4 regions of the Kushneria konosiri genome follow, and region 2 is predicted to be linked to each of the others. Evidence: predicted binding sites of a transcription regulator. Region 2 holds the regulator's gene; each other region holds the start of a gene.
What was found. The regulator LexA, encoded in region 2, represses DNA repair genes until DNA is damaged. The targets are predictions, from matches to a motif close to TACTGTNTANNTANACAGTA.

Region 1: a site for LexA is predicted at 3,498-3,517, ahead of B9G99_RS12100 (putative DNA modification/repair radical SAM protein). Genes of this name have one in related genera too.
Region 3: a site for LexA is predicted at 5,688-5,707, ahead of uvrA (excinuclease ABC subunit UvrA). Genes of this name have one in related genera too.
Region 4: a site for LexA is predicted at 2,884-2,903, ahead of recA (recombinase RecA). Genes of this name have one in related genera too.

Annotation. Positions count from the first base shown of each region.
Region 1 is NZ_CP021323.1:2,610,264-2,618,234, reverse strand. It holds gene B9G99_RS12120 (pectate lyase family protein) at 1-598, shown strand, start outside; gene dkgB (2,5-didehydrogluconate reductase DkgB) at 682-1,482, opposite strand; gene lpxO (lipid A hydroxylase LpxO) at 1,777-2,673, shown strand; gene B9G99_RS12105 (4'-phosphopantetheinyl transferase family protein) at 2,686-3,426, shown strand; gene B9G99_RS12100 (putative DNA modification/repair radical SAM protein) at 3,530-4,744, shown strand; gene B9G99_RS12095 (TIGR03915 family putative DNA repair protein) at 4,767-5,651, shown strand; gene B9G99_RS12090 (AEC family transporter) at 5,750-6,625, shown strand; gene B9G99_RS12085 (sugar porter family MFS transporter) at 6,713-7,971, opposite strand, start outside.
Region 2 is NZ_CP021323.1:2,989,991-2,997,961, forward strand. It holds gene topA (type I DNA topoisomerase) at 9-2,678, shown strand; gene B9G99_RS13805 (DUF6586 family protein) at 2,675-3,133, shown strand; gene B9G99_RS13810 (hypothetical protein) at 3,214-3,459, shown strand; gene lexA (transcriptional repressor LexA) at 3,802-4,446, opposite strand; gene B9G99_RS13820 (TetR/AcrR family transcriptional regulator) at 4,612-5,319, shown strand; gene nagZ (beta-N-acetylhexosaminidase) at 5,316-6,356, shown strand; gene B9G99_RS13830 (mechanosensitive ion channel family protein) at 6,371-7,825, shown strand; gene B9G99_RS13835 (hypoxanthine-guanine phosphoribosyltransferase) at 7,848-7,971, shown strand, end outside.
Region 3 is NZ_CP021323.1:743,236-751,206, forward strand. It holds gene fabB (beta-ketoacyl-ACP synthase I) at 1-774, shown strand, start outside; gene B9G99_RS03445 (lysophospholipid acyltransferase family protein) at 886-1,638, opposite strand; gene B9G99_RS03450 (sugar nucleotide-binding protein) at 1,635-2,510, opposite strand; gene B9G99_RS03455 (DNA topoisomerase IB) at 2,712-3,713, shown strand; gene B9G99_RS03460 (glycosyltransferase family 4 protein) at 3,855-4,943, shown strand; gene ssb (single-stranded DNA-binding protein) at 5,026-5,610, opposite strand; gene uvrA (excinuclease ABC subunit UvrA) at 5,921-7,971, shown strand, end outside.
Region 4 is NZ_CP021323.1:2,358,648-2,366,618, forward strand. It holds gene mutS (DNA mismatch repair protein MutS) at 1-2,064, opposite strand, end outside; gene B9G99_RS10950 (CinA family protein) at 2,299-2,802, shown strand; gene recA (recombinase RecA) at 2,947-4,017, shown strand; gene B9G99_RS10960 (regulatory protein RecX) at 4,107-4,553, shown strand; gene alaS (alanine--tRNA ligase) at 4,830-7,436, shown strand; gene B9G99_RS10970 (aspartate kinase) at 7,468-7,971, shown strand, end outside.

The DNA.
Region 1 (7,971 bases), 380 kb from region 2:
TGACAAGTGGGCCTATCTCCCTCCGTTCGTGATCGAGGCTGGAAAAAACAGCGCAGGCTCTGCCAAGGGTATCCTGCTGCGTACCAAAGGCGGGCCGCTAGCACTTGAAGATACTGAAGGAGATGCCTTTTCCGGCGAAATTAGTATCGCCAAGGGGGATGGCCTTTATGAAAGCTATAGCCTGACCCGCAATGCCGCTGGCAAACCAACCGTCGGGATGACTGGCGTCAGCGAGATGATGATCAATGGTGAAAAGGTCAAGCTGACCACGGGCATACCCCAGCATTTTCTGTGGCGTCAGGACAAGCTCAGCCGAGGGCTGGGGTGCTTCACGACCAATCAGGTCATAACGGAGGGCACGATCAAGCTGGTGACCGAATATCTACTGGATAACCCATTGATTCAGATCACCGTAGAAGATCAGGGAGTTCGCTTTGACGGGCTCAAACATCTGAACAGCTACATTAATACAACCAAGACACGCCGCCAGTGCACAGGCTTTGAACTCTATTTTGTGGATGCCCAGGGCAATCCCAAAACGCCTACAGCCTTTTCGATGCAGATGCTGACCCTCAACCCATCGCTGCTAAGCTCCTGAATTTGAGCCGCTTCACTAATAAAAAAGGGGCGCCCAATGGGCGCCCCTTTTCAATATCTCATCAAGATACCGAATCAGAGACATTATTCGTCCCATGCCGGCGCAAAGGAAGGGTTGGCGATGCGCTCGCCGCGATCGAGTGCATTGATGCGCTCGATCTCATCGTCGCTCAGCGACAGTGTCATGGCTTCCAGATTGGACTGCTGGTGAGCTCGCTTCGTGGAAGAAGGAATCACCACAATATCGCGCGCCGCTACCCAGGCCAATGCTACCTGTGCCGGCGTAACACCGTGATGATCAGCAATCTCTTTAAGGGTATCGTCTTCCATCACCTTTCCAACTGCCAAAGGCATGTAGCCGGTCACTCTGAGGCCCTTTTGCTGACAGTGCTTCACCAGCGCCTTGTTGGCCAGGAAAGGATGCACCTCAATCTGGTTGGTAACGATCTGGTCACCGCCTTCAACGCCAAGCGCCTCGTCAATCTGAGCGATGGTAAAGTTGGAAACGCCGATATTACGGGTTAAACCCCGCTTTTTGGCTTCGACCAGCGCACCAATCGACTCGGCAACCGGTACTTCGTTGTCCGGCGAAGGCCAGTGAAGCAGCACCAGATCCACATGATCGGTGCCAAGTTTTTCAAGGCTCTCTTCGAGGCTTTTGATTAGATCGTCATGGGCAAAGCGATCAGTCCAGATCTTGGTCGTCAAAAAGATGTCTTTACGCGCCACACCGCTTTCGGCGATGGCTTGCCCAACATCAGCTTCGTTACCATACATCTGTGCGGTGTCGATATGTCGATAGCCCAGCTCAAGTGCCGTTGTCACCGAATCGATGACCTCCTGGCCCTTGAGGCGATAGGTACCCAGACCAATATCGGGAATCATGTGACCTCCTGTCAGATGGCGCTCGAAACGCCTTGTAACTGCTCGACGGCCATCGGCCGTGGACCCTTGATTGATGGTCCAGTAATGACATTAGGCCCTATACCGCATCTTTCAAGTCGTTAGCCTGCAAATAATATCGACAAAGCCAGGGACAATGAGCATGATGGCGATGGGAAAGCCCCCTGGACTTTAGTAATGACACTCATTTGCGAACATGCGAGACTGCGCCGCCAGTAGTCTGGAAGACAACATTATCGCCGACGTTAACGGCAATCATCCGGAAAAGAGATCGCTATGATCAAATGGACAATCGTGGCCCTGATCGTGGCCAGCATCCTTTATGTGCATTTTCGTGGCCGCGTTCGTCACAAGCCCTTTCGCCAGCTGTCGGATCACTCGAGCTTCATGGCGCCCATCAATGCATTCATGTACCTGTTTTCAAAAGTGCCGGACCGCCCCTATCACCGCGCCGAAGACTTTCCAGGTATTGAAGCACTGACCGCTCGCTGGGAAGAGATCCGCGATGAAGCGCTGACACTTGAAAATCACATCAAGGGATCGGCCAAAAAGGACGACGCCGGATTCAATTCGTTTTTCCGACGCGGCTGGAAGCGCTTTTATCTCAAATGGTATGGCGAAAGCCATGAATCAGCGCGCCAGCTCTGCCCGTGCACGACCGAGATTCTGGCCGGGATTCCCGGCGTCAAGGCCGCCATGTTTGCCGAGCTGCCCGCCGGCAGCAAGCTGATGAAGCATCGCGACCCCTATGCCGGCTCGATTCGCTATCACCTTGGCCTGCGTACGCCCAACGATGACCGCTGCCGCATCAACGTGGATGGCATCGACTACAGCTGGCGAGATGGTGAAGCGGTGCTTTTTGATGAGACCTTCATCCATTATGCCCAGAACGACACCGAACAGAATCGCCTGATCCTGTTTTGTGATATCGAGCGCCCCATGAAGTATCGCTGGGCAGCAGCGGTCAATCGCTGGTTCAGCCGTAACGTGATGGCCGCGGCAGCCTCCCCCAATGACGATAACGATCACACTGGCGGACTCAATCGTGCCTTCAAGTACATCTACAAGGTTCGTGAAGCCGGCAAGCGACTCAAAAAACAAAACAAGACACTTTATTACGTGATCAAGTGGCTGATTTTTGGCGGCATTATCGTCGGCCTGCTGTCCCTGTAACGTCGAGCTCTCATGTCTGATGCCATCGCGCTCCCGTACCTTCGCTGGCCCTTTATTACTCCGGCACGCGGAGCGCGACTGAGCATTACCTCCTTTGAGGTTCAACGCTTTGATGACAGCGCCTTTGCCTTTCATGGCATGGCACTGCCAGACACTCTTTCCCGCGCGGTCACCAAACGTCGTGCCGAATATCTGGCCGGCAGGGTGTGCGCTCGCCATGCGCTGTCCGCGCTTGATATCCACGTTGACACCCTGCCCAGTCTGGCAGACCGTCAGGTCGACTGGCCGCTACCGGCCATAGGATCCATTACTCACGCACGCGATCTTGCCGCCGCTCTGGTCGCTACCACATCGACTCATCAGGGGCTGGGGGTGGATGCCGAGTGCTGGCTAAGCCCCAGGCGCGCCGACTATCTTGCGACATCCATTCTGACGCCAGGCGAGCAGCGAGCCATTGGTGATTTCACGCCTGAACAGCGTGCCCGCATCGTTACGCTGACCTTCTCGCTCAAGGAGAGTCTTTTCAAGGCGCTTTATCCGCTCACCGGCACACGCTTTTATTTTCATGATGCTCGGATCGAGGGCGTCGATCCGACAGCTTCCGCAGGCCAGTGCACACTGATACTGGATTGTGCCTTGAGCGAGGCATGGCAGCCGGGCATGCGTCTGGTCGGCGATTATGCCGATCTGGAAGATCATGCCCTGACCGCCGTTATGGTAGAAGCTGACAAGAGTCCGACTAACCTTCGGTAAACGGGTACGCCTCTCAGGCACTGCGCTGACGTCATGAATGCAATTCAATTGTTGTTCATGCCCGCTCCCATTACTGTATACAAATACAGTTAAAGGAGTGCTCATGCAGCTCACCGACAAGCTGATCGTTCTCGCAGACGCCGCCAAATATGACGCTTCCTGTGCCAGCAGCGGTGCCCCAAAACGCTCTTCAAAGGGTCAGAAAGGGCTGGGCGCGACCAATGGCAATGGTATCTGTCACAGCTTCACACCGGATGGCCGATGCGTTGCACTGCTCAAGATCCTGATGACCAACTTCTGTCTTTACGACTGCCAGTATTGTATCAATCGACGCTCGAGCAACGTCCCGCGGGCGCGCTTCAGCGTCGATGAAATCGTGCGACTGACGCTCGATTTCTATCGCCGCAATCTCATCAGCGGGCTGTTTCTCAGTTCCGGCATCATTCGCTCCAATGACTACACCATGGAGGCACTGGTTAGAGTGGCCAGAACACTGCGCGTCGAGCATCAGTTTCGCGGCTATATTCATCTCAAGACAATCCCGGATGCCTCGCCCGATCTGATTCGACAGGCCGGTCTTTATGCTGACCGGCTCAGCGTCAATGTTGAGCTGCCGACCAGCCAGAGCCTGAACCGACTGGCGCCAGAGAAAAGTGACACCACCATTCGCCACGCCATGTCGACCATCCGCGACGGGCTGGACGAGGCCACTGCCGAACCAAAAGCGCCCCGATTTTCGCCCGGCGGGCAAAGTACCCAGATGATTGTGGGCGCCGACGATACCGATGATCACACCATTCTGGGCAACGTTCAGTCGCTGTATGGTGACTACCGGCTCAAGCGGGTCTACTACTCGGCCTTCTCTCCCATTCCGGAAAGCCCCTCGTCGGTACCACTGATCGCGCCGCCACTGCTGCGCGAACACCGCCTATATCAGGCCGATTTTTTGATCCGGGGATATGGTTTTCGGGCCGATGAGCTTTTAAAAGGCCCCGGCAACCTGTCGCTGGACATCGACCCCAAGCTTGCCTGGGCGCTCAACCATCGCGAGCTTTTCCCCATCGATCTGGATCGTGCTGACATGTACATGATCGCCCGGGTGCCTGGCATAGGTATTACCAGTGCCCGCCGTATCGAGGCGTTAAGGCGGGAGCGGCGCATCCGCTATACCGACCTCACCCGGCTGGGCTGCTCCATGAAAAAGCTCGCTCCCTTCATTACGACGCAGGATTACCGACCGCGTCAGGCCGGTCTTGAACGACAGGCACTGCTTGCCGAGATGCAAACGGTCACTCCAGGGCAAATGGCATTGCTTTAACCCTTCAGGAGGTGGTGTGACGATGTATACCCTGCATATGACCCGAGCCGACTTCGCCTGCTGGCGCGACCATGCCCGCCGCCTGCTGGCCGCCAGAGTGCCGCCAGGCGATGTCCTTTGGCAGAGTGAAGACTCTGCAGGTGATCTGTTTGCCAGCGGTGATACCGATCTACCCCCACCCGCCGAGACACCACTGGCATTGAAGCTTTCAAGGCACGATCTGCAGCGGCTGGAGTGCGCCTCTCGCTATTGGCCTACCCACCACCAGGAGTGCCGCTGGGCGCTACTCTATCGAGTGGTCTGGCGGCTGGCTCAGGGCGAAGGCGACGCTCTGCTGGCCGGAGACAGGGATGGTGCGGTCATCGAGCAGCGCGTCAAGGCCGTCAACCACGAAGTGCATCACATCCACGCCTTTTTACGGTTTCACCCGCAGTCGACCAATGAAGAACAGTACGCACCGGAATTTATCGCGTGGTTTGAGCCCCGCCATGATGTGCTTGAAGGGGCCGCTCGACATTTCATTGATCGGATGGGCCGGCACCGCTGGCTGATCATGACCCCTGAGGGCGCCATCGTCTGCGATGGGCGGCAGTGGCATATTGAACGCCCTGATGCCGGTACTTTTTCCGTACAGGATTATCAGGCGCTGTCGGCCATGGAAGATGACGCAGAAGATCTCTGGCTGGCCTACTATGCCAGCACGTTCAATCCGGCTCGCCTCAACGAAAAGACCATGGTACGCAGCATGCCCTCGCGCTTTTGGCGCCATATGCCCGAGCGGGCTCTGATTACCGGTCTGATCAGCCATGCCAGACATGGCGCTCGCCGACTGGGTCAGGACAGTCGGCTGGCAGACCAGCCCGGACATGTCATTACACTGCCCAAAGAAAATTATACGAAAGTATAATATTTCACGCCGGACAGCTTGCAACTGTCCTCATAACCCCGTGAAAATAACGATCTCGTTTCATTGCAGTCACCACTGCCGCCTGCACAGGGTTTTTCATGTTTTCACAAATCATGGCTGTCATGGTCCCCATTATGGTGGGCGCCGGCATCGGCTACTTCTGGGTACGCTTTCGACAGCCCTACCCTACCGGCTTCGTCACCAAGCTGGTCTTCAACGTCGGCACCCCCTGTCTTATCGTCAATGCCCTATCGAGCACGCATGTCGAGCTGTCGGCCTTCTCGAGCATGGCCACCGCGACCTTTCTATGCCTTCTGGTGCTGCTGGTTGTCGGCCTGCTGCTGTCTCGTATCACGAAGATGGACTGGCGCACCATCGTGCCATCGGTTCTTTTCCCCAACACCGGCAACATGGGCCTGCCGCTGGCCATGTATGCCTTTGGCGAAGGACGCGGCTTTTCACTGGCCATCGCCGTGTTCGTGATCGTCTCGATTGCCCAGTTCGTGGTGGGCAGCATCACCAGTAGTTCACGGCCGGTCAGAAATCTGCTGACCAACCCGACCATCTACGCCAGCATCATCGCGATTCTTCTGATGGCCTATCAGGTTACGCTGCCGGCCTGGCTTGCCAACAGCATCGAACTGCTGGCCGGCATGACCATTCCCATCATGTTGATTACGCTCGGTGTGGCACTGGCCAGTATTCGCGCACGCAACCTGTCGGCGGGTCTTGCCTTTGCACTGGGCAGGGTCGTGGTAGCCGGTATTATTGCGCAGGGCATTGGCCTGCTGCTGGGGCTGGATGAAGAAGCCCGAGGCATTCTGATGGTGATGATGTGCATGCCCATGGCGGTGTACAACTATCTTTTTGCCCAGAAGGCCGGACGCTCGCCGGAGTTTGTGGCGAGTCTGGTCATGTGTTCAACGCTTGCCTCGTTCATTTATCTGCCGCTGATGCTGATGTGGGTGATCTAAAGCGAACCGCCCAGCCCCATGTGAGACATGCAAAAGGCCCCACCGTAGTGGGGCCTTTTTGATGGCGTCATGGCTTATCGGGCTTTTTCACGCGGTTTGCGCATGACCTTCCCGGTAGCGCGAGCAGTCCTGCACTCGACCCTGACGAAACTTCTCGCCCATGAGCGTTTCCATTGACTCCAGCGGTACCCCCTTCGTTTCCGGCACAAAACGCCAGACGATCAACAAACTGATAAACGTGATGCTGCCGAACAGCCAGAACGGAAAGGCGCCATTGAACATGTCATTGAGCCATTCGCTGCCGCGCATCATCGGAAAGGTCTGCGCCACGATAAAGCCAGCCGTCCACTGAGCGCCCATGGCAAGTGCCATGCCCGACTCACGGATCGAATTGGGAAAGATTTCCGACAAAAGCGTCCAGCTGCAGCAACCCCATGAAATGGCATAGCCCGTGACATACACCATGATGGCCAGCATGGCGGTATAGCCCTGAACATCGAACCAGAAAACGGTGCCCAGTACGCCCATGCTCGCGATGCAGGCCAGTGAACCGATGGTCAAAAGACGCACGCGCCCGACGCGGTCAATCAGATACATCCCCACCAGATTGCCCACAATAAAGATCAGACCGATATAGCCTGTCTGCAGCAGCGCGCTTCCGGTGCTGTCGGTAACGCCGGAGAGTACGGTGGGCGCGTAATACATCACCACATTGATCCCGGAGAGCTGCTGCGCAGCCGATAAAAAGATACCGACCAGCGCAATACCCATCATGACGGGCTTTTTGAGGGCACTGCGTGAGCTGCGCTTTTCCTGACGAAGCTGTCGGTTCATGGCACGACGGCCGCTGGAGTTTCCTTCATCCAGTGAGTGGCGTACCTCCTCGACCATTGGTTCGATGTCCCTTTGCGGCGTAAAGCGCGCCAGTATTCGCCGGGCCCGGTCATACTGTCCATGCATGATGCACCAGCGCGGAGACTCGGGTACCAGCAAGAGCAAAACCGCAAAGAGCACGGCCGGAATGGCCTCGGAGCCCAGCATCCAGCGCCAGCCATAGTTGTTGAGCCACTCCTGGGCCACATCACGCGCAATAAAGTAGTTCACGAAAAATACGATCGTCTGGCCGACCACGAGAGATTGCTGAAACATGCTCAGCGTCCTGCCACGCCAGTGCTGGGGCGCCAGCTCCCCCATGTACATGGGAGACACCACACTGGCGATCCCTACAGCCACGCCGCCGACCAGACGCAGGACGATATAAAACCAGAAGGCAGGTGCCAGCGCCGACCCCAGGGCTGATACCAGAAACAGGGCAGCCGCTGTCATCATGGTCATGCGTCGACCCA
Region 2 (7,971 bases):
GGAGATCTATGGGCAAGTCACTGGTGATCGTCGAGTCGCCGGCCAAGGCCAAGACCATCAACAAGTACCTCGGCAACGATTTCATCGTGAAATCGAGCGTGGGTCATATCCGTGACCTGCCGACCAGTGGCAGTGGCAAGAATGCCACTGACCCCTCCGAGCGTGCGCGACAGGCGGCTGCCACGCGCAAGATGTCTGCCGAAGAGAAGGCAGTCTACAAAAAGCGCAAGAGCCATGATCAGCTGATTCGTCGCATGGGCGTTGATCCTGAAAATGACTGGCAGGCGAATTACGAGATACTGCCGGGCAAGGAAAAGGTGGTCGACGAGCTCAAAAAGCTCGCTGAAAAGGCAGATGCCGTTTATCTCGCAACGGACCTTGACCGTGAAGGTGAGGCCATTGCCTGGCATTTGCGTGAGACCATCGGTGGTGATGAGTCGCGCTATCGGCGAGTGGTGTTCAACGAGATCACCAAAAATGCCATTGCCCAGGCGTTTGAGACACCCGGTGAGCTCAAGCTTGACCGGGTGCATGCCCAGCAGGCTCGCCGGTTTCTGGATCGGGTCGTCGGTTTCATGGTGTCCCCGCTGCTGTGGAACAAGGTGGCGCGCGGGCTCTCTGCCGGTCGGGTTCAGTCCGTTGCGGTTAGATTGATCGTCGAGCGCGAGCGCGAAATTCGTGCCTTTACCCCTGAAGAATACTGGGACGTGCACGCTGATCTTGAAGCCGGCAGCGGTGATCAGGTGCGCTTTGAAGTGGCGCGCCACGGTGGCGAAACGTTCCGACCGGTCAGCGAGTCACAGACCACTTCGCTGATCGCGCCGTTGAAAACGGCTGATTACGTCATTACCGGTCGAGAGGATCGCCCGACTTCCAGCAAGCCGGGCGCTCCCTTTATTACCTCGACGCTACAGCAGGCTGCCAGTGGCCGCCTCGGGTTTTCGGTCAAAAAGACCATGACCCTGGCCCAGCGACTGTATGAAGCTGGTTACATCACCTATATGCGTACCGATTCGACCAATTTGTCCGCCGATGCCATTACGATGGCGCGAGACTATGTCGAATCTGAGATGGGCAGTGATTATCTGCCCGAAACGCCCAATGTTTATTCCAGCAAGGCCGGTGCCCAGGAAGCGCATGAAGCGATCAGGCCGACCGACGTTCACCGTCGAGCGGACGATCTTGGCAGCATGGAGCGTGATGCCGAGCGTCTCTATGAACTGATCTGGCGCCAGTTTCTGGCCTGTCAGATGGTGCCTGCCCAGTATCTGTCGACCACGCTGAGCATTGAGGTCGAGAATTTCGAGCTGCGTGCCAAGGGGCGGGTTCTGCGCTTTGATGGCTATACCCGTGTGCTCAAGCCCTCCTCCAGAAAGGAAGAAGACCAGCAGCTGCCGGATATTGGCAAGGGAGAGCGTCTTGAGCTCAAGACGCTTGATCCGAAGCAGCATTTTACCAAGCCGACCGCGCGTTACACCGAAGCCAGTCTGGTCAAGGAGCTTGAAAAGCGGGGGATCGGCCGGCCGTCGACCTATGCGGCCATCATCTCAACGATTCAGGAGCGGGGCTACGTCAAGCTGGACAGTCGTCGATTCTATGCCGAGAAACTCGGTGAAATTGTCACCGACAGATTGATCGAGTCCTTTCAAAACCTGCTGGATTACGGGTTTACGGCACGCATGGAAGATGAGCTGGACCATGTTGCTGACGGAGAGCGTGACTGGCGCGAGCTTTTGAACAGCTTCTACGGCGATTTTCGTGCCCGCCTTGAGCATGCCGAAGGCGATGAAGGCATGCGTCCCAATCAGCCGGTGGAAACTGACATCAAGTGCCCCACCTGTGGTCGACCGATGCAGATTCGTATTGCCTCGACCGGCGTGTTTCTGGGGTGTTCAGGCTATAATCTGCCGCCCAAGGAGCGCTGCAAGACCACCATCGATCTGCTGCCGGGTGATGAGGCGGTGCCGGCGGATGCCGATGACAATGCAGAGACCGATGCTCTTCGTGCCAAGCGCCGTAATCCCGATACAGGGACGGCGATGGACAGCTATCTCATCGATGAAACACGCAAGATCCACATCAGCAATGATGACGATGGCTATTACGAAATTGAGGAAGGCCACTTTCGCATCAAGGGCTATGAGGGCCCGACCATTGAGTGCGATAAATGTGGCTCGGAAATGCAGCTTCGTACCGGACGCTTTGGCAAATACTTCGCCTGCACCAATGATGACTGCAAAAATACCCGCAAGCTTTTGAAAAGTGGCGAACCAGCACCGCCCAAGATGGATCCGATTCCCATGCCGGAGCTGGCCTGTCAGAAGGTGGATGATCATTATGTGCTGCGTGACGGCGCCAGTGGTCTTTTTCTGGCGGCCAGTCAGTTTCCGAAAAATCGCGAAACCCGGCCGCCCCTGGTCAGCGAGATCAGGCCTCATGCCGATGCGCTGCCGGAGAAGTATCACTTTCTTCTGAAGGCACCGGATCATGACCCGGATGGTCACCCGGCGCAGATCCGCTTCTCGCGCAAGACCAAAAGTCAGTATGTGTTGAGCGAAGAAGAGGGCAAGGCGACTGGCTGGAAAGCGCTGTGGGATGGTAATCGCTGGCAGATCGAGGATAACCGGAAGGGAGCCAGTGCCAAAAAGGGCAGCAAGGCAGGGAAACAGGCTTCATGAGCCATCAGGGACGAACCAATCAGCTGCTCTATCAGGCCATGCTGTTGCTGGAACAACCGGCCGGGGATGACGAACACGCTGATGCCAGACGTCGGGCGCTCGAGGAAGGGGGGCTCTCGATGCTCGAGATGGCCCTTGAAAGCGTGATCAGGGAAATTGCCCATACCTGCCGTTGGCCATCAATGCACTGGCGTAGTGTATTGAATGAGCCGCCGGCACGCGTGGCAGAGATCGAGCTGTTGCGAGAACTCATGGGGCAACCTGAAAGCTGGCTGGCCAGGCTGCTGGTTCTGCTGGACCGTCTTCATGATGAAGGGGGTGCGGCCCAGCTTCGTCGCCATGACAACATGATCGTGTCCAGTCAGAGCGAGCCTCTTTCCCGGGAACTTGCAAGGTGTCTGGACGATTTTCGGACCCTGCTGCCCCGGCTTCGTGAAACCAGCTATGAATGGTAATGACTTGTTCTTGATAAACGTGACATCTTTCGCAGGTATTTTTCTAATTTTTTTCGCCGATCGGATCAACGGGGTAGCGCATGACTGAAGCGGCCGTATTTGAAATTGTCGAACTTGAAGACGGACAGTTTGTGCTGCGGGCCGCTGACAGTGATGACAGGAATGAACCTTTGGCCAGCATCCGCTTTTCATCGCAAACGCTGGAGCTGCTGCGTCATCATCGCTTTGATGTCGCCCGTGAGATGCTCGATCATCTGATTTCACGTTCTGTACTGGCTGATGACGATGATGCCATCGAGGCTCACGAGCCCGCCGCCATTCATTGATTCTATTATTTTGACCGGCTTGATACCTGTCCCTGGACAGGTATCGGCGTTTCAGGCCCTTGCGTCTGCAAAATGGAATGAATGACCTGGGTATGGCAGCCACGGCGCTTTTGGATATGGAAAAGTGCCGGCGTTGACCATTCACACGTCTGGTGGCGATGCGGGATCTAACGCGTCCTTTCGATAATGCCTGGCTGATGGAAAGCCGTAATGACGAGTGTCATCTGATGATGGGTATTTATCGGAGCGCCCGTGTTTCGCTGGGTAGACAGCGGCTCATGCAGCCACGGGTGGTACGTCAGGTGTGCCCGCAGGCACACCGTCACGAAAAAGAAGCAGGGGTTAAAGGCTATTGCCGTCGCCACCTCGAATGACCCCAACACCCACGCCCTCTATATCCAGGCTCTGACGGGTCAGATCAATCGTAATGGGCTCGAAGTCAGGATTTTCTGCAATCAGGCTGACGATGCTGCCCTGACGCTTGAAGCGCTTGACCGTCACATCATCTCCCAGTCGTGCCACGACTACCTGCCCATCGCGGGCATCATGCGTTCGATGCACGGCCAGCAGATCACCATCAAGAATACCGGCATCGCGCATGGAAAGGCCGCGAACACGCAACAGATAATCAGCCCCCGGATTGAAAAAATCGGCCGGCATCGGGCAATAACGTGAAATGTGCTCGGCAGCGAGGATCGGACTGCCGGCAGCGACTTCTCCGATCACGGGCAGACCGGCGTTGAGGCTTTCCGGTTCCTGTGCGACCTGTTCCTGAGCGGAAAGGCGAATGCCGCGCGAGGTGCCGGGGATCATCTCGATGACGCCCTTCTTGCGCAGCGCACGCAGATGCTCTTCGGCAGCATTGGGCGAACGAAAGCCCAATGCGCCGGCAATTTCGGCACGCGTGGGAGGGTAGCCGAGTTCACTGATGGTTCTGGCAATGAAATCGAATACGGCCTGTTGGCGTGCAGTCAACGGTCGTGTCATGGGCGATGGCCATTGTTGATGTATACAGTATGTGATTGTATCCAGTCATCAGATCAATGCAAGCGCTTCGATGCCGTCTCGAGTGGGGGTGAAAACGTGCATTGGTGATACCATCACGCTTTGGCCCGTACGTTTTATTTTCATGAAAGAGAACTGATATTTCCCATGGTGCCATCCGATACCGTGACCCGAATCCTCGATGCAGCCGAAGTCCTGTTTGCCGAGCATGGTTTTTCCGAAACATCGCTTCGTCGAATTACGGGTCGAGCCGAGGTCAACCTGGCTGCCGTCAATTACCATTTTGGCTCCAAGCAGGCGCTGATACAGGCAGTATTCTTTCGCTATCTCGACCCGTTCAGCGCTGATCTGCATCAGCGACTGGACAGGCTTGAAGCTGACGAGGCAGGAGCCTCTGATCTTGAGGGATTGCTTGATACGCTGTTTGCCAGCGTGCTGGAAATGCCCTCTGACAGCCATGATCTGAGAACCTTCATGAAGCTTCTGGGCCTGGCCTATTCACAGACGCAGCGCCATCTTCGTGACGAGCTTCGAGACCGGTATGGTGATATCTTCTCGCGCTTTTTAAAGCTCCTCAGGCAGGCCACCCCTGAGCTTGCCGACGATGAGCGCTTCTGGCGGCTGCATTTCATGCTGGGGTCGGTCATCTTTACGCTCTCCGGCCTCAATACGCTGCGCGATATCGCCGAACATGACTATCACCAGCGCATTACGATTCGGGAGCTGGCCCAGCGTTTAAAGCCGGTCGCATTACATGCGCTGCGTGCTCCGGTCATGAATGTTGCTTCAAATGCCACGACGACTCAGGATGCGGATCAGCTGACTTGCTACCCCAGAACAGGAACTCATTCATGACGGATCTCCAGGCCGAAGCGCCGATCGGCCCCCTGATGTGCGACATTCAGGGTACATGTCTAAACGATGACGAGAGAGGCTGGCTGGCTCACCACAGCGTGGGTGGCATTATCCTTTTTGCGCGCAACGTCGAGTCACCCGAGCAGATGCGAAAGCTGTGTGACGACATTCGGCGTGCTCGTCCCAATATCCTGATTGGCATCGATCAGGAGGGTGGGCGTGTTCAGCGTCTTCGCAACGGCGTGACCACGCTGCCCCCCATGGCCTTTCTGGGCCGGTACTATCTCGATGCACCCGCTGAAGCGCTTGAACTGGCGCGAGATACCGGCTGGCTGCTGGCGATGGAAATGGCCGCCTGCGGCGTCGATTTTTCCTTTGCGCCTGTGCTTGATCTTGATGATGCCCGCTGCCCGGCCATCGGCAATCGTGCCTTCTCGGATGATCCGCAGCACGTGACTGAATTGGCGGGCGCCTTTATCGAGGGGTTGTCTGATGCCGGTATGGCCAGCGTGGGCAAGCACTTCCCGGGGCATGGCGGTGTAACGCTCGATTCACACCTTGTCATGCCGGAAGACACACGCACGCTCGAGGCGCTCGAATCCCGTGACCTGATTCCCTTTCGAGCGCTGTCTGACCGGCTGAGCGGGATCATGCCTGCGCACGTGCGTTTTACCCGAATTGACGAACGGCCGGCCGGATTTTCGCGGCGCTGGCTGGAATATCTGCGTCATGACATCGGTTTTGAGGGGGTGATCGTTTCTGATGATCTTTCCATGGAGGGAGCGGCCATGGCCGGCGGCCCCGGAGAGCGGGTCATGGCGGCGCTGGAGGCCGGATGTGATCTGGCGCTTCTATGTAACGACCCGGTGGGAGCAGCAGAGGCCCGTCAGACGTTACATTCGTCCATGAAGAAGCCATTGACGCAGTGTCGTCTGGAACGACTACGCTTTGCCGGCGGCGTCGTTGATTTTGAAACACTGAAGGAGCAGCCGCGCTGGCACCGTACCAGGGAGCGGTTAGCGGATCTCCTTACCTGATAAGAGTGAATATAATGGCGCAGCAATCCGGCAGTGGTGCCTCATCATCAAGCGGCTCCCAACCCGACGGATCGGAAGCCACCCATTACTGGCAGCAGTTGCTTGACAGCACACAGGAATGGTCCAAGGGCTATTTTGGTCTGCCCGGCTGGGTACTGATGATTATTCTGGTCGTGCTGCTGGTGCTGCTGTTTGATCTGGTCTGCGCCTTTTTACTGGGTCGACTCGAGCGGCGCCTGAACAAGAGCCCGAGACGCTGGGATGACGCGCTGGTGCATGCGCTTCGCGGGCCGCTGCGGTTGTGGCTATGGCTTGGGGGGCTGTGCTCCATATTGACCCTGGGCGCTCAGGGGCTTGGTATCTCCGGCATTACCTTCTATGCCAGTCTCATTTTCGGGCTTTCGACGCTGGCCATCATATTCTGGGTTGAGGTGCGTCTGATGCAGCGCCTTGAACAGCGGCTGGTGTTTCCACCGGCTCATTCAAAGGCAAAACCGGTAGATCAGACCTCTGCTTCGGCCATTACCAAAATTACGGGGGCGCTGACGCTGATCCTGGTGCTGTTAATGGCCCTTCAGATGCTGGGTGTCTCGGTGTCGAGCCTTCTGGCAGTAGGTGGTGCAGGCGGTATTCTGATCGGTTTTGCTGCGCGCGATGTCATGGCCAACTTCTTTGGCGGCATGGTCGTTCATCTGGACAAGCCCTTTCAGGTCGGGCACTGGATTCGCTCTCCCGATCGCGAGATCGAAGGGATGGTTGAGGACATTGGCTGGCGTCTTACACGTATTCGTACCTTCAGTGGTCCGCCCATCTATGTGCCCAATGCAGTATTCAGCCGAATTATTGTCGAAACCCCTTCCCGCATGCATGTGCGACTGTTGTGGGAAACGATCGGCATACGTTATCAGGACGCGGACAAGGTCGAGGCCATTACCGGTGATATCGCCGAAATGCTGGAAAAAAATGAAGATGTCGAAAACGATGAATTCATTACCGTCAGTGTCAGCGGTTATGGCGAGTACAGCATCAATATCATGGTATATGCCCTGACCAAAGTCGTTGACTGGCAGCAGTACAATATCGCCAAGCAAAATATCCTGCTGTCGGTATGCGATATCGTTTATGACCATGGTGCCGAACTTGCGATTCCGGCGTCCCGTATCCATGTGCCCGATGAGATCAGGCTCGGACGACCCTCTTCACAAACACACGATGACGCCACGAATACAGAGGAGCCAGACACCGACGCCTCCCGGGAGGTTTCATGCGACGATGAAGGGTCTGCTGGCACACGTACTACTCGTCGGGACGATCGTGAGCTTGAGTCGCAAGAGAATAATCGGCAGGATGGCGAGCTTTCAAACTCGCGCCCCCGTCGCCTGAATAATGAAAAGCGCCGCAATTCGGACCGAAAGCGTCAGGGGCCTTTTGACAACGATGCAGACAGTGAGTCAGATGGCGATGCCTGAACAGCACGACGGTCACTTTGAGATGGCCCAGTATCATAACGACATGAAGGTCCTGATGGATGAGGCAGATTGCCTGATCGACCTTCCCGCAGTCGAAAGGGCTCTGGATGATATGGCCAGCCGACTGACCCAGTCGCTCTCCGACA
Region 3 (7,971 bases), 1.3 Mb from region 2:
GGGGTCAACTACTCCATCTCTTCAGCCTGTGCGACGTCAGCACACTGTATCGGCAGCGCTGTCGAGCAGATTCAGCTGGGCAAGCAGGACGTCGTCTTTGCCGGCGGCGGCGAAGAGGAACACTGGACCCTGTCGTGCCTGTTCGATGCCATGGGGGCGCTGTCCACCAGCTACAACGACTGCCCCGAGAAAGCATCTCGTGCCTATGACACGGCCCGCGACGGCTTTGTCATCGCAGGTGGTGGCGCCATGCTGGTGCTCGAAGAGCTCGAGCATGCCAGAGCACGTGGCGCCAAAATCTATGCCGAGGTAGTAGGCTACGGCGCCAACTCCGATGGCCATGATATGGTAGCTCCTTCCGGTGAGGGCGGCGCTCGCTGCATGCAGCAGGCCCTGGCGACCGTTAAAGGGGACATCGACTATATCAATACGCATGGCACCTCGACGCCGGTTGGCGACATGTGCGAGATCAAGGCCCTGCGTGACGTCTTCGGTGACAAGGTTCCGGCACTCTCCTCGACCAAATCGTTGACCGGACACTCTCTGGGAGCGACCGGCGCTCAGGAAGCCATTTATTCGCTTCTCATGATGCAAAACGATTTCATCTGCGCCTCTGCCAATATCGATGAAATCGACCCGGAAGCCAGCGATCTGGATATCGTGACAAAGCGTCGTGATGGCGTACGCCTTGAACGGGTTCTGTCCAACAGCTTCGGATTTGGCGGCACCAATGCCTGCCTGATCTTCCAGCGCATGGCCGACCAATCGTCCTGATCGCCATGACAGGCAGTTGCCAACCGAAAAGGGCGCCCCGACGGGCGCCCTTTTTCATGCATGCCATCCAGCCCTGCATTTTACAGCGGCCTGTCGCTATCTGATCGGCTTCTATAGTGTGCTGACAGCGGCGTCCTCTGGTGCCGGCCGGGGAACCTTCGAGATACGCGCCAGCTCCTGCTCGATCCACTGCTCGACTTCCCTCGTCACCTCATCCGGTTTGCGATCTCGAGTGGCAATGGGCTCACCGATCACGACATTGATCTGCCCGGGCTTTTTGAAAAGACTTTTGCCCGGCCAGTGCTCACCGGCGTTATGAGCGACAGGCAGTATCGGCACCCCGGCCCGGCAGGCCATATGAATACCGCTTTTGTTGAAGCGGCGGCGCTCGCCAGGCGGCACCCGCGTCCCTTCGGGAAACAACAAAACGGAAAGCCCCGAAGCCAGACGGGCAGCACCTTCCGTTAACACCAGCTTGAGCGCCCTCGAGGGTTTTGATCGATCCAGCGGGATCGGCCTGAGCATTCTCAGCGCCCAGCCAAAAACCGGGATTTTCAGCAACTCCTGCTTGAGCACCGTGCACATGGGCGACTTGATGGTCTGAAGGAACAGGGTTTCCCACTCGCTTTGATGATTGGACAACAGCACGCAGGGCCCATCCGGGATATGCTCACGACCTTCCACGCGATAGCGTACGCCACAACAGAGTCCAAACCAGAACACGATGAAGTGGTTGTAAAGGTTCAGGACTCGAAAGCGGCCATTGAGCGGTAGAAAAAAGGCCAGCGGCACCAGGGTGACGGCACTAACAAGAATGGCCATCAGATAGCCGGTATAAAACAGCAGACTGCGTAGCGCCTTCACGTCCCCTTCTCCTCGTCAAAGCGTGCCTGACACCATTGTTCGAGCATGGCGTCCAGCGCCAGCCGCCAGGGCTTTTGATGAACGCCAAAGGTCTCAAGCATCTGACGACAGTTGAGCACGCGTCGCAGCGGCTGATCATGATGGTGGTGCAGCGGCTTGATCTCGCCAGGCGTCATATCAATGTTTCTTCTGGCGAGCTGAATCTCCAGTTGATGGCGCACTACGCCATGAAAGGTATAAAGACTGACCGGTTCCACACCGGCAAGATGATAGGCCCCCCAGGCGTTGGCGCCCGAAAATTGCTGCGCCAGCATACCGATCACGGCACGAGCCACCGCCTGTACCGGGGTTGGACAGACAATTTCATCTTCTGCCGCGCGCAGGGTCTTGCCGCTTACCAGCTCCTCCAGCATGCGTGCCAGCCAGGCGTTGCGACCTTTCAGCGCCATCAGCGGACCGGTCCGCACGATAAAATGCTCGGTCAGTCCCGAACGAATCCGGTTGCCCGTCTCCAGCAGGCGCTGGAGACCCTCATCCCGGGGCGAGGGCAACATGCTTTCTTCGATGGGCATGTCCGACCCGGTATCAAAGACCTGATCACTGACAAACCAGACCAGCGGCACGCCAAGTTCGTGACAGGCCATCATGATGGCCTCTACCTGTTCGACATGCTCGATCATCTCGGCATAGTCGACACTGGCCGGACACAACAAGGGTGGAAAAATGACAACGTCCGGCGCCCATGCCTTTAACTGCGGCAGCGGGCATTGGCGGGAACGCTCCATGATCAATTCAACATCGCTTCGCGAGTCGCTTTCATCGATGAGCGCCCGACCAAGACAGTGATCGGCATCAAGCAGTAATAGTTTCATTGAGTTTGCGGCCCGACAGAAAATGACGTCACTCTTGGCGGGCAGTGACGCGGCAGGCCCGACACTTTACAAAAAAAACCCATGGGTTGCACTGTCCAGACCCCGTCGCATGCCAAAGGCTGCGCAGCAGCAGGCCTGCGATCATCGACTATCATCATTCAAGGACTCATGAGCCGTTTAACAGACAAGAAGCCTGCCTGAATGACAAAAGAAGCCACCATCGTCACGCGCCATCGCAGCGGCAAGGGGTTTACCTACCGCGATGAAGCAGGAAAGACCCTGAGGGATCAACACTGGCGGGAGTGGATCAAGGGGCTTGCCATTCCGCCAGCATGGCGTGATGTGACCATTACGCTCGATCACAAGGCACACATTCATGCCACGGGAAGAGACAGCGTCGGACGCAAGCAATACGTCTATAACAGCCAGTGGCGTGAACAGCGCGAGAAAATGAAATTCGATCGCATCGTCGACTTTGCACAGCGGCTTTCGACCATGCGACGTATCACCGGTCAGCACATGGCCCGCGAGGGCATGCCTCGAGAGAAGGTGCTGGCCTGCATGGTCAGACTGCTGGATACGGCCTATTTTCGCCCCGGTAATGACAGCTACAGCGAGCAGAACGATTCCTATGGGCTGACGACCATGCGCTCGCGCCATCTGACCATCAACGGCGACGAGCTGATTTTCGACTATCAGGGCAAAAGCGGCCAGCAGCAGCACAAGGTGATTGAAGACGAAAAGCTGGCACAGATTGTCGGGGAGCTTGACGACATTCCAGGCTATGAAATCTTCAAGTATTTTGACGACGACGGCCACAAGGTGCGTGTCGATAGCCATGACCTTAACGATTATATCCATGAGGTCATGGGAGAGCGCTTCAGCGCCAAGGACTTTCGGACCTGGGCCGGCACTTCCATTGCAGCGCTCGCTCTTGATGAGCTGGGCATCGGCGATGATGACGATGCCAGCCAGTCGTATATTCGTGAGGCGGTGGAGCGTGTCGCCACCCGTCTGGGCAATACCCCCAGCATTGCGCGCTCAAGCTATATCGACCCTCGCGTGATCGAAAACTACCTTGATGGCCGGCTATTGCGACACTTTCTGGAGCAGATTGAGGATGCCCTTGATGAGGATGATCTAACGGGCCCTGAAGAACGCGCCATTCTGAAGCTCCTTCAGGCCCGTCTGAAGAGAAAATAAGAAAACAGTCTTGCATCTGCATAGCCTCCTGTCGCAACAGATAGTAGGCTTGCCATATAATTATCAGTTTTTATTTAAACCAACTTGGCTCTTTTTCACCCAAAACACTTGACCCATATAAACGCTTCAGGAATATCCTTGATGAATGATTTAGCCGGCAAAAAAATTTATGTGATTATTGACAATATAACGACCGGCGGCGGCATTGAACGTGTTTGCAGCGTTATTCTTCCTCTGCTGGCAAAAGAAGCAAATATCAAGATCATAGGGCTACTCGATAAGGATTCACACACGACCTATGATTTTTCCAACATCCATATTGTACCTTTAAATAAAAGCAATCTTTCCGGCCAGGCTGGCTATCTCAAACTGTTATCGCAAGCCTTCACTATTATAAAAGAGGACCGTCCGGATATTGTACTTTATCCCAGCATGGGTCGCCTTACGGTTTTTGCCGCTCCATTTATACTGAAAGATCGTTTATTTTCGCGAAAAACAAAGCATGTTGCTTGTGAGCACATTGCTTTCAGTAGTCATTCAGGGCTGGTATTAAAACTCAAACGAGCCACACTTCCCCGCTATGACAGAGTTGTATTTTTAACTTCTAGGGATATTGATCAATTCAGGAATCGTTCAAATCTTCTTTATATCCCCAACCCCTCTCCTTTTACTGAAGTTTTGCAAACAAGAACCGCGCCATCGAATAAAACAGCTATTGGTGTAGGACGGCTGACCTATCAGAAAGGTTTTGATCTGTTAATTCCCGCCTGGAAAGATTTTACCAAACGCCATCCTGACTGGAAGCTCATTATCGCTGGGGAAGGCGAAGATCGTACCAAGCTACAATCCTTAATTGAACAACATGAACTAGAAAACCACTGTGAGCTTTATGGTAGCAGTCAGGATATAGGACAATTATATAAACGCGCGGACATTATGCTAATGCCTTCCAGGTTCGAGGGATTGCCGATGTCGTTGATAGAAGCGCAATACTATTCACTACCTATCGTTGCCTTCGACTGTGAAACAGGTCCGCGTGAAATAGTCACCGATGGAAAGGATGGATATCTGGTCCCTACTTTCGACCAAAAAGAGTTTGCTGATGCAATAGAAAAGGCTATCGATCCTGAAAAATATGAAGCCTTATCGGCAGCCGCAGCTCAAAACGCCAAGCGCTTTGATCGTCATGAAGTCATTCATCACTGGAGAAAACTCTTTAATTCTCTGTAATGCATGAAGCGCTATGAAAAAAAATGGTGCCTCCTGAAAGGAAGGCACCATTACTTTAATTTTATTCAGCAAAAGGAAAAATCTAGAACGGAATTTCGTCGTCGAAATCGTCGAAGCTGCCGGGGTTCGGCGCGCCGCCCCCCTGGTTTTGACCACCCTGCTGGTGTTGCTGAGGGCTCTGACCATAGTTGCCCTGGCCCTGACCGTAGCCGCCCTGGTTCTGACCACCCGAGGGGCTGTTCTGGCGCGCACCGCCGCCCTGCTGATCGTAACCACCCTGGCCATAGCCACCGCCGCCCTGACCACCGAAGTCACCGCCCTGAGCTCCGCTGCGACTATCCAGCATCTGCATGTCGTTGGCCACGATTTCGGTCGAATAGCGATCCTGGCCATCCTGACCCTGCCACTTGCGGGTCTGCAGACGCCCTTCGATATAAAGGCGCGAACCTTTTTTGACATACTGCTGCGCAATTTCAGCCAGCTTGTTGAACATGACAACGCTGTGCCACTCGGTGCGTTCCTGACGCTGACCGCTCTGACGATCGGTCCAGGTATCAGTAGTTGCCAGACGCAGATTGCAGACAGGACTGCCGGAGGGCAGAAAACGTACTTCCGGGTCCTGACCCAGATTGCCGATCAGTATGACCTTGTTTACCCCACGGGCCATGTTTCTCTCCAGTGCCGGCTGGCATGTTTAAACGAATGAACTGACAAGGCCATCGCCTTGACATGATCGTCTATAATAACTGTATGGATATTCACTGCAATGCAGGCCTTGCCACGCAGATACCCGAACGTACAAAAGGGGCATCCTGCGCGGTGACTTTTGATGTGCCCTGACAGGCACCCAACCTTTATGGCATGCCAGCTCCATTTTACCGGGCTGCGCGCCACATGGAAAACGCTGTGCACTGCATTTTGCGCCTCGCTTTCAACACCTTCTATAGTGTCTTTCCGACGCCGGCGATGAGGTAGGTATGGATCGTATTTCGGTGAGTGGGGCCCGCACCCACAACCTGAAGAACATTGATGTCGAGCTGCCCCGTGACAAGCTGATTGTCATTACCGGGCTCTCCGGATCAGGCAAGTCTTCCCTGGCCTTTGACACTCTGTATGCAGAAGGACAACGCCGCTACGTCGAATCACTCTCGACCTATGCGCGTCAGTTTCTCTCAATGATGGAAAAGCCCGATGTTGACCACATCGAAGGGCTGTCACCGGCCATCTCCATCGAACAAAAATCCACGTCGCACAATCCGCGCTCGACCGTCGGCACCATCACCGAAATATACGACTACCTGCGCCTGCTCTATGCCCGTGCAGGGACGCCACGCTGCCCTGATCACGAGCTTGACCTGGAGGCTCAGACCGTTTCGCAGATGGTCGACCAGACACTCGCGCTGGAAGAAGGCACTCGGGTCATGCTGCTGGCGCCCATCATCAAGGGCCGCAAGGGAGAACATCAGCAGACGTTGACCGAACTGCGCACCCAGGGCTTCGTGAGGGTTCAGATCGACGGTCAAACGTATGAATTCGATGAGCTGCCCACGCTCGACAAGAACAAGAAGCATGACATCAGTGTCGTGGTAGACCGCCTGAAGATCCGAGAGGACATCGAACAGCGTCTGGCAGAGTCCTTTGAAACCGCGCTCGGACTTGCCGATGGCGCAGCCGTGCTGCATTTCATGGACGGCGATCGTGAGGACATGATTTTTTCATCTCGCTTTGCCTGCCCCATCTGTGGCTACTCGATCGCCGAGCTCGAGCCGCGCATGTTCTCTTTCAACAATCCTGCAGGTGCCTGTCCGAGCTGCGACGGGCTGGGGGTGCATCAGTTCTTCGATCCCGACAAGCTTATCCGTCAGGACGAACTCTCCCTGTCTGAAGGCGTCATCAAGGGATGGGACAGACGCAGCATCTACTATTTCAATCAGCTGGAAGCCGTGGCGGCGCACTACAAGTTCGAGCTGGAAACGCCCTGGAAGCAGTTGCCGCAACGCGTTCGCGATGTCGTTCTGCATGGTAGCGGTCGCGAATCCATTTCGTTTTCCTACGTTAACGATCGCGGCAAGAAAGTCTCACGCGAGCATGCCTTTGAAGGCGTGCTGCCCAATATGGAACGCCGTTATCGGGAAACCGATTCGAGCATGGTCCGTGATGATCTATCGCGCCATCTGGCCGTACGCCCCTGCCCGACCTGTCACGGCAGTCGTTTACGCCGTGAGGCGCGTCACGTTTTTGTCGATGACCATTCGCTGCCGTCGGTCGTCACCAAACCGATTGGCGAGGCCCGAACCTTTTTTGGCGTCATGGACCTTCCCGGACGCCGCGGGGAAATCGCCACGCGCATCCTCTACGAGATCACCAGCCGTCTCGAATTTCTGGTCAATGTCGGACTCGACTACCTGACGCTGGAACGCAGTGCTGACACCCTGTCAGGCGGCGAAGCTCAGCGCATTCGATTGGCCAGCCAGATCGGTGCCGGACTGGTAGGGGTCATGTACATTCTCGATGAACCCTCCATCGGCCTTCATCAGCGTGACAATGATCGTCTCCTGCAGACCCTGACCCGGCTGCGCGATCTGGGTAACACGGTCATCGTGGTCGAACACGATGAAGATGCCATCCGCTCTGCCGATCATGTGCTCGATATCGGCCCTGGCGCCGGCGTCCACGGGGGTCAGATTATCGCTCAGGGCACCCCGGATGACATTGAGGCCAGTCAGGACTCGCTGACCGGCCAGTATCTGTCGGGCACTCGACGCATCGAGATCCCGTCAACGCGCACGCCGATCAATCCGGAGAAGGTGCTGCACCTGACCAGGGCCTCCGGCAATAATCTGGATAACGTGGATCTGGCGCTGCCGCTGGGCCTTTTTGTCTGCGTGACGGGTGTATCGGGTTCAGGAAAGTCGACCCTGATCAATGCCACGCTGATGCCCGTGGCGGCGCGCGAACTCAACAAGGCCACCACACTGACGCCCTCTGCCTACAAGACGATCGAGGGCCTCGATCAGCTCGACAAGGT
Region 4 (7,971 bases), 630 kb from region 2:
GCGGCCGATCTCGTCCATCAGCACCAGACTCTGGTCGGTAGCGTTATGCAGGATGCTGGCCGTTTCGGTCATTTCGACCATGAAGGTCGAACGGCCGCCAGCCAGATCGTCCGAGGAGCCGATACGCGTAAAGATACGATCAATCGGGCCGATTTCGGCATGGCTTGCCGGCACGAAACATCCGGTATGCGCCAGCAGGGCGATCAGCGCGTTCTGACGCATGAAGGTCGATTTACCGCCCATGTTGGGTCCGGTAATCACGAGCATGCGGGTAACATCGTCAAAATGCAGATCGTTGGGCACAAAGGGGTGGCTCGAGACATGCTCGACCACTGGATGCCGGCCGTCACGAATGGTCATGCCGGGCGCCTCACGCAGCGTCGGGCAGACCAGCGACAGCGTCTGCGCGCGTTCGGCAAAAGCGTGTAGTACATCCAGCGTGGCCAGTGCCTGGGCAGTCCGGGTCAGCGCAGTCAGCTCGGCATTGAGGGCCTCGAGCAGGCCGTCGTACAGCAGCTTTTCGCGCGCCAGTGCTCGGGTGCGGGCCGAGAGCGCCTTGTCCTCAAAGGTCTTGAGTTCGGGAATGATGAAACGCTCGGCGTTTTTGAGTGTCTGGCGCCGGATGTAGTCTGCAGGGACTTCACGTGCCTGAGCGCGCGGAATCTCGATGTAGTAGCCGTGGACGCGGTTGTAGCCCACCTTGAGTCCTGAAAGGCCGGTGCGCTCACGTTCGCGTGTTTCCAGCTGGACCAGATAGTCGCCGGCGTTCTCCTGCAGTGCCCTGAATTCGTCGAGTTCCTCATCAAAGCCTTCACGAATGACACCGCCGTCGCGAATCACGACCGGTGGGCTGTCGATCAATGCCCGGGTCAGCGTGTCGGCAAGCTCGGGATAGGGAACGATGTGGCGGGAAAGATCATCCAGCGCACTGCCCCGGGCAATGCCTTCCAGCCGCTCTGCCAGCGCCGGCAAGGCATTGAGGGCATCACGCAGTCGGGCAAGATCACGCGGGCGAGCGCTGAGCAGGGCCACGCGTGCCAGAATGCGTTCCACGTCGCCGATACCGCGGAGGATAGCGTTGAAAGCTTCGACATGGTCCTCTTCGCCCAGAAGCCGCACACCCTGCTGTCGGGCGTTGATCTGATCCCGGTCGCGCAGGGGGCGGTTGAGCCACCGCCTTAAAAGGCGCGCGCCCATCGCCGTGGCTGTGGTATCCAGCACCGAGGCCAGAGTGTTGTCCTGACCGCCCGCCATGTTCTGGTCAATTTCCAGATTGCGTCGGCTGGCGGCGTCGATCACCACCGATTCATCGCGGTTTTCAACGCCGATGGCGGTGATGTGGGGCAGGGCGGTGCGCTGAGTATCGCGTACATAATCGATCAGTACACCGCCGGCCGTCAGTGCCCGGGTCAGGTGGTCGCAGCCAAAGCCGGAAAGGTTTTGTACCTGCAGCTGATCGCACAGAAGACGCCGGGAGGTTTCCAGATCAAAGTGCCAGTCGCTCTGGCGCCGCAGACCGGGGCGTTCTTCCAGACGTGCGGGCAGGCGCAGGCTTTCCATGACCAGAAGCTCGGCAGGATCAAGCCGGTGCAGTTCGGCGAGCATGTCGCCTTCGCCTTCGACTTCCAACACACTGAAGCGCCCGCTGGAGAGCTCGAGCCAAGCCAGTCCCCAGTGGTCATTATCGCCATGAAGTGCTGCAACCAGGTTGTCACGGCGCTCGTCAAGCAGCGCTTCATCGTGCAGCGTGCCGGGGGTAACAATCCGTACGACCCGACGCTCGACCGGCCCCTTGGCGGTCGCCGGGTCGCCGATCTGCTCACAGATGGCGACAGATTCGCCCATGCGCACCAGCCGGGCCAGATAGCCTTCTGCGCTGTGATAGGGCACGCCCGCCATGGGAATGGGCGCGCCGTTGGAGGTGCCGCGTGCGGTCAGTGTAATGTCGAGCAGTGAGGCCGCGCGTCTGGCATCGTCATGAAAGAGTTCGTAGAAGTCTCCCATGCGGTAGAACAGCAATACATCGGGATGCTCGCGCTTGATACGAAAATACTGCGCCATCATCGGCGTCGGTTGGGACTCGGTCTTGCCTGCCACGTGAAATTGACCCTGTCCAAGGACATGTGAGGTGAAAGGGCATCAGATTATCATGATCCGCTGCCTCCCCTGTATTGCTATAGTGCAGACAGCAAGCGTTCAACGCGTGTACAGCATGCGATGGTGAGGGCGTACCCATTGTCTGTGGTGATCAAGTACCATGGATGGCCTTGAATTCGATGTGATCGGCGGGGAGTTATCATGGCAACAGCATCAGGCATACAGGAGCTGGCCAGCCGGCTGTGTCTGCTCTGTCAGCAGCAGCGTGTGGTGCTGACTACCGCCGAATCCTGTACCGGTGGCGGGGTGGCGCGCGCCATTACCGACATTGCTGGCAGCTCGTCATGTTTCGAAACCGGCTACGTGACCTATTCCAACGCCGCCAAGCAGCGCCTGCTGGGTGTGTCGTCGGTGTCTCTTGAGCTTTTCGGTGCGGTCAGTGAAACCGTGGTCCATGAGATGGTGCGCGGTGCCTGTCGCGACAGCGGCGCAGATCTTGGCGTGGCCATCAGTGGCGTGGCAGGACCTGGCGGCGGATCACCCGAAAAGCCGGTAGGCACCGTCTGGCTGGCGTGGGGCAACGCCACCCAGAGTCAGGCTCAGTGCTATCGCCTTGACGGAGAGCGCCTCGAGGTGCGTCGTGATGCCGTAGCACTGGCACTCAGGGGACTGATCGAACGTCTGCAGGAAAACCCCTTTGACTAACGTGCGTCTGCACCGCCTTTTTAGCCTTTTGATGAAATAAGTCATCAAAAGGATGTGACAGACCGTATTTTTGGTTTAAAATACTGGATAAGCATACAGCTTAATGGCGTATCAGCGTCAGGCTGACCCGACAGGAGGGCCAACATGGCACAGGATGACAACCGCTCCAAGGCACTTAATGCAGCGCTATCCCAGATCGAGCGACAGTTCGGCAAGGGTGCCGTCATGCGCATGGGCGATACGCCCCGCGTGGCAATTCCCGCCGTGTCTACCGGCTCGCTGGGACTCGATATCGCGCTTGGCGTAGGCGGTCTGCCCTATGGGCGTATTGTTGAGATTTTCGGTCCCGAGGCTTCGGGTAAAACCACCATTACCCTGTCCGTCATTGCTCAGGCGCAAAAGCAGGGCAAGACCTGCGCCTTTATCGATGCCGAACACGCACTCGATCCCAGCTACGCCGAAAAACTGGGCGTCAATCTTGATGACATGCTGGTCTCCCAGCCCGATACCGGTGAGCAGGCCCTCGAGATCTGCGACATGCTGGTGCGCTCCGGCGGCGTAGACGTCATCGTGGTCGACTCTGTTGCCGCTTTGACACCGCGTGCCGAGATTGAAGGCGAGATGGGCGATTCCCACGTTGGCCTTCAGGCGCGTCTGATGTCACAGGCGCTGCGCAAGGTGACCGGACACATCAAGAATGCCAATTGCATGGTGATGTTCGTCAACCAGATCCGCATGAAAATCGGTGTCATGTTTGGTAATCCCGAAACGACTACCGGTGGTAACGCACTCAAGTTCTACTCGAGCGTGCGTCTGGACATTCGCCGGACCGGCTCGGTCAAGCAGGGCGATGAGGCCGTGGGCAATGAAACCCGCGTCAAGGTCGTCAAGAACAAGGTGGCACCGCCGTTTCGTCAGGCCGAGTTCCAGATCCTCTATGGCAAGGGAATCTACCATGCTGGCGAAGTGGTTGATCTCGGTGTCCAGTGCAACCTGGTCAACAAGGCCGGTGCCTGGTACAGCTACAAGGGCAACAAGATCGGGCAGGGCAAGGCCAACGCCGCCCAGTATCTTGAAGATAACCCCGAAGTCATGCAGGAGATCGAAGACGCCATCCGCGGCCAGCTTCTGACGACTCCGAAAACGAAGGAAGAAGAGAAGGCGGCAGAAGAAGCCGAAGCACCGGCTGATGCCGGTGGTGACGAACTTCTGTAATCGTTATCTCGCCATGGTGGTATTGAAAGGGGCACGCTCAATGGAGCGTGCCCCTTTTGCGTTGACGTATAAAAATGGAGAGAACGTTGATGTCACAGAGAACGCCTTATGAAGAGGCCATCACACTGCTGGCCCGGCGTGAATATACTCGTAGCGAACTCGAGGAGCGGTTATTGCGTCACGAGCATGCGCCCGAGGAGGTCAATGCGCTGCTGGATCGTCTTGCCGAGGAAAATCTGCAGTCCGATGCTCGGTTTGTGGAACATTTCGTCCGCTCGCGCATCGCGCGTTTGCAGGGGCCGCGCAAGATCAGCGCAGAACTGTCCGGACGGGGGATCGAACGCGACATGATTGCTCAGGCGCTGGAAGAGAGCAGCGCAGACTGGACATCGCTTGCCGCCGAGGCGCTTCAGCGCCGTTTTGACGGGCCCGGCGACGACATGAAAGCCCGTGCCAAGCGCCAGCGCTTTCTGGCATCACGTGGGTTTGACGGCCAGCAGTGCAGCAGTGCCCTGCGGCTTGCCTGGCCGTCGTGACATCCTGGCTTGGCATGTCACGTCCGGCATGAGGCAAAATGGAGCGCATGCGGACTGTCGCACCCGGATGCGACATACTGATACATTAAGCCGCCAAAATTCGTCTCGTCGTGATCCTGTATTTCATGATGTGCTCACGGGCGAGACATGGAAGACCATGAGGGTCACTCCTCGAGGCGCATGTTGACGACAGGCGACGGTTGCCATGCACCCATCGTTTGATGCATCGCTCGTTGCCTCATTCAAATGACCTGACCCATTGTTTACGGGAAGCCCATGAAAAGCGCCGACATACGACAAGCATTTCTGAATTTTTTTGAACAGCATGGCCATACCCAGGTGCCTTCCAGTTCACTGGTACCTGATAACGACCCCACGCTGCTTTTCACCAATGCCGGTATGGTGCCTTTCAAGGATGTCTTTTTGGGGCGCGATCCCAGGCCCTATGTTCGGGCAACTTCGGCGCAGCGCTGTGTCAGGGCCGGCGGCAAGCACAATGACCTGGACAACGTCGGCTATACCGCGCGCCACCACACCCTGTTTGAAATGCTGGGCAACTTCAGCTTCGGCGACTATTTCAAGCGTGAGGCCATTCAATACGCCTGGCAGTTTCTGACGGTCAACCTGGGGCTGCCTGCCGATAAGCTCTGGGTCACGGTGCATGTCAGCGATGACGAAGCGGCCGATATCTGGTTAAACGAAATCGGGGTCAGCGCCGAGCGCTTCTCGCGTCTGGAAGAAGACAACTTCTGGCAGATGGGCGAAACCGGACCGTGCGGCCCTTCTTCGGAAATCTTTTTCGATCATGGCCCGGACGTGTTTGGTGGTCCTCCGGGAAGCCCGGATGAAGACGGCGATCGCTACATCGAGGTCTGGAATCTGGTTTTCATGCAGTATGACCGCGACGCTCAGGGCAACATGACGCCGCTGCCCAGTCCTTCCATCGATACCGGCATGGGCCTTGAGCGGATTGCCGCCGTCATGCAGGGCGTGCACTCCAACTATGAGATTGATCTTTTCAAGCGTCTGCTGGCTTCTGCTGCCGAGATTACCGGCCAGGACGACATCCATCAGCCCTCATTGCGCGTGATTGCCGATCACATTCGTTCATGCGCCTTTTTGATTGTTGATGGCGTGATGCCCTCCAACGAAGGGCGCGGCTATGTGCTGCGTCGTATCATTCGTCGCGCAGTCCGCCACGGTCACAAGCTGGGCGCGCGTCAGCCTTTCTTCCATCGTCTGGTCGCAGCACTGGATGAGGAAATGGGGGAGGCCTATCCCGAGTTGCGCGCGCGTCGCGAGCAGATCGAAAGAGTGCTGTTGCGTGAAGAGGAGCAGTTCGCCCGCACGCTGGACCACGGCATGCGCCTGCTCGATGAAGCACTGGCCGGGCTCGAGTCCAGTGAGCTGAATGGCGAGACCATCTTCAAGCTGTACGACACCTACGGTTTTCCCTATGACCTGACCGCCGACATTGCCCGCGAACGCAATATCACCCTCGATGAAGCCGGCTTCCTGCGCGAGCTCGAGGCACAGCGCGAGCGCGCTCGTGCAGCCAGTCAGTTCGGGGCTCGTCTGGAGACGAACATCGACCTTGACGGGGCCACCGAGTTTGTCGGGCGTGATCGTCTGGTCGCACAGGCGCAGGTGCTGACGCTGCTCAATGACGACGGGCAGCAGGTCGATCAGCTCGAAGCCGGCCAGAGCGGCGCCGTGGTGCTGGACGAAACGCCGTTTTACGCCGAGTCCGGCGGTCAGATTGGCGATCGCGGTACCCTGACGCTGCCGGGCGTCGTATTCAACGTCCGCGATACCCAGAAACGCGGGCAGCACTTCGTACATCTGGGCGAGGTCAGCGAAGGCGTCCTGAGCGCGCAGGCAAAAGTGGAGGCCAGCGTCGAGGTGCCGGCTCGTCACGCCATCATGCGTAACCATTCGGCTACCCACCTGCTGCATGAATCGCTGCGTCGCGTGCTCGGCACGCACGTACAGCAAAAGGGCTCACAGGTGGGTGATGAACGGCTACGCTTTGACTTCAGCCACAACGAAGCCATGACATCCGAAGAGCTCGAGCGCGTTGAAGCCATGATCAATGAGCAGGTCATGGCGAACACGCCCGTGACCACGCAGCTGATGACCCTGGATGAGGCGCGCAGGCTGGGGGCTCAGGCGCTGTTTGAAGCCAAATATGGCGAAAGCGTGCGCGTATTGACCATGGGCAGCGATGACTTCTCCATCGAGCTGTGTGGCGGCACTCATGTCCTGCGCACCGGTGACATCGGTCCGGTAAGATTGCTTGCCGAGACGGGTGTGGCGGCCGGCGTGCGTCGTATCGAGGCCATCTCCGGTCATGCGACCCTGCGCTGGTTCCGCGATCAGCAGTCGCTGGTGACGCGTCTGGCCGATCAGGTGCGCGCACGCCCCGATCAGCTCGAAACACGGGTAGGCAGTCTTCTGGAGCGTAATCGTGAACTCGAGCGCGAGCTTGAGCGCAATCGCGCCAGGCTGGCCAGTCAGGCCGGCAGTGACCTGCTGGACGCGGCTGAAGAGATTGGCGGTGTCCGTGTCCTTGCCCGTCAGCTGGAGGGTGTGGGCGCGAAGGAACTTCGCGGTGTCATGGATCAGATGAAAAACAAACTGGGTTCCGGGGTAATTGTTCTGGCCGTGGCAGGGGATGACAAGGTCAATCTGATTGCCGGTGTCACGCAGGATCTGGTGGATCGGCTCAGTGCCGGCAGTCTCGTCAGTGCCATTGCCCCCATGGTGGGTGGACGTGGCGGCGGTCGTGCCGACATGGCTCAGGCCGGTGGCAGCGACGTCAGTGGCGTGGACAACGCCCTGCAGGCCGCACGCCGGTGGGTTGCCGAAACACTCGAGGGATGATGGTCCAATACATCAACGAAAGGGAGCATCCATGGCGCTTTACGTACAAAAATTCGGTGGTACTTCGGTAGGCAGCGTTGAGCGAATCAAGGCGGTAGCCGAGAAGGTCAAGGGGTTTCGGGATCAGGGGCATCAGATCGTGGTGGTGGTATCGGCCATGAGTGGTGAAACCAATCGTCTGATTGAAATGGCCTCACAGATCAACGAAGAGCCCACGCCGCGTGAAATGGACATGCTGGTGTCGACCGGCGAACAGGTCACGATTTCACTGCTGGCCATGGCCCTGCATCAGCTGGGCGTCAAGGCGACCTCCTATACCGGTGCCCAGATTGGTATTCGCACCGACAGCGCCCACACCCGTGCCCGCATTCAGCGCATCGAAACCGATGAGCTGCGCGACGACCTTGAAGAAGGGCAGGTTGTGGTTGTGGCCGGTTTTCAGGGCGTCGACAGCGAAGGCAATATCACAACGCTGGGTCGCGGCGGCTCCGATACCACCGGCGTGGCGCTGGCGGCTGCTCTCAAGGCCGACGAG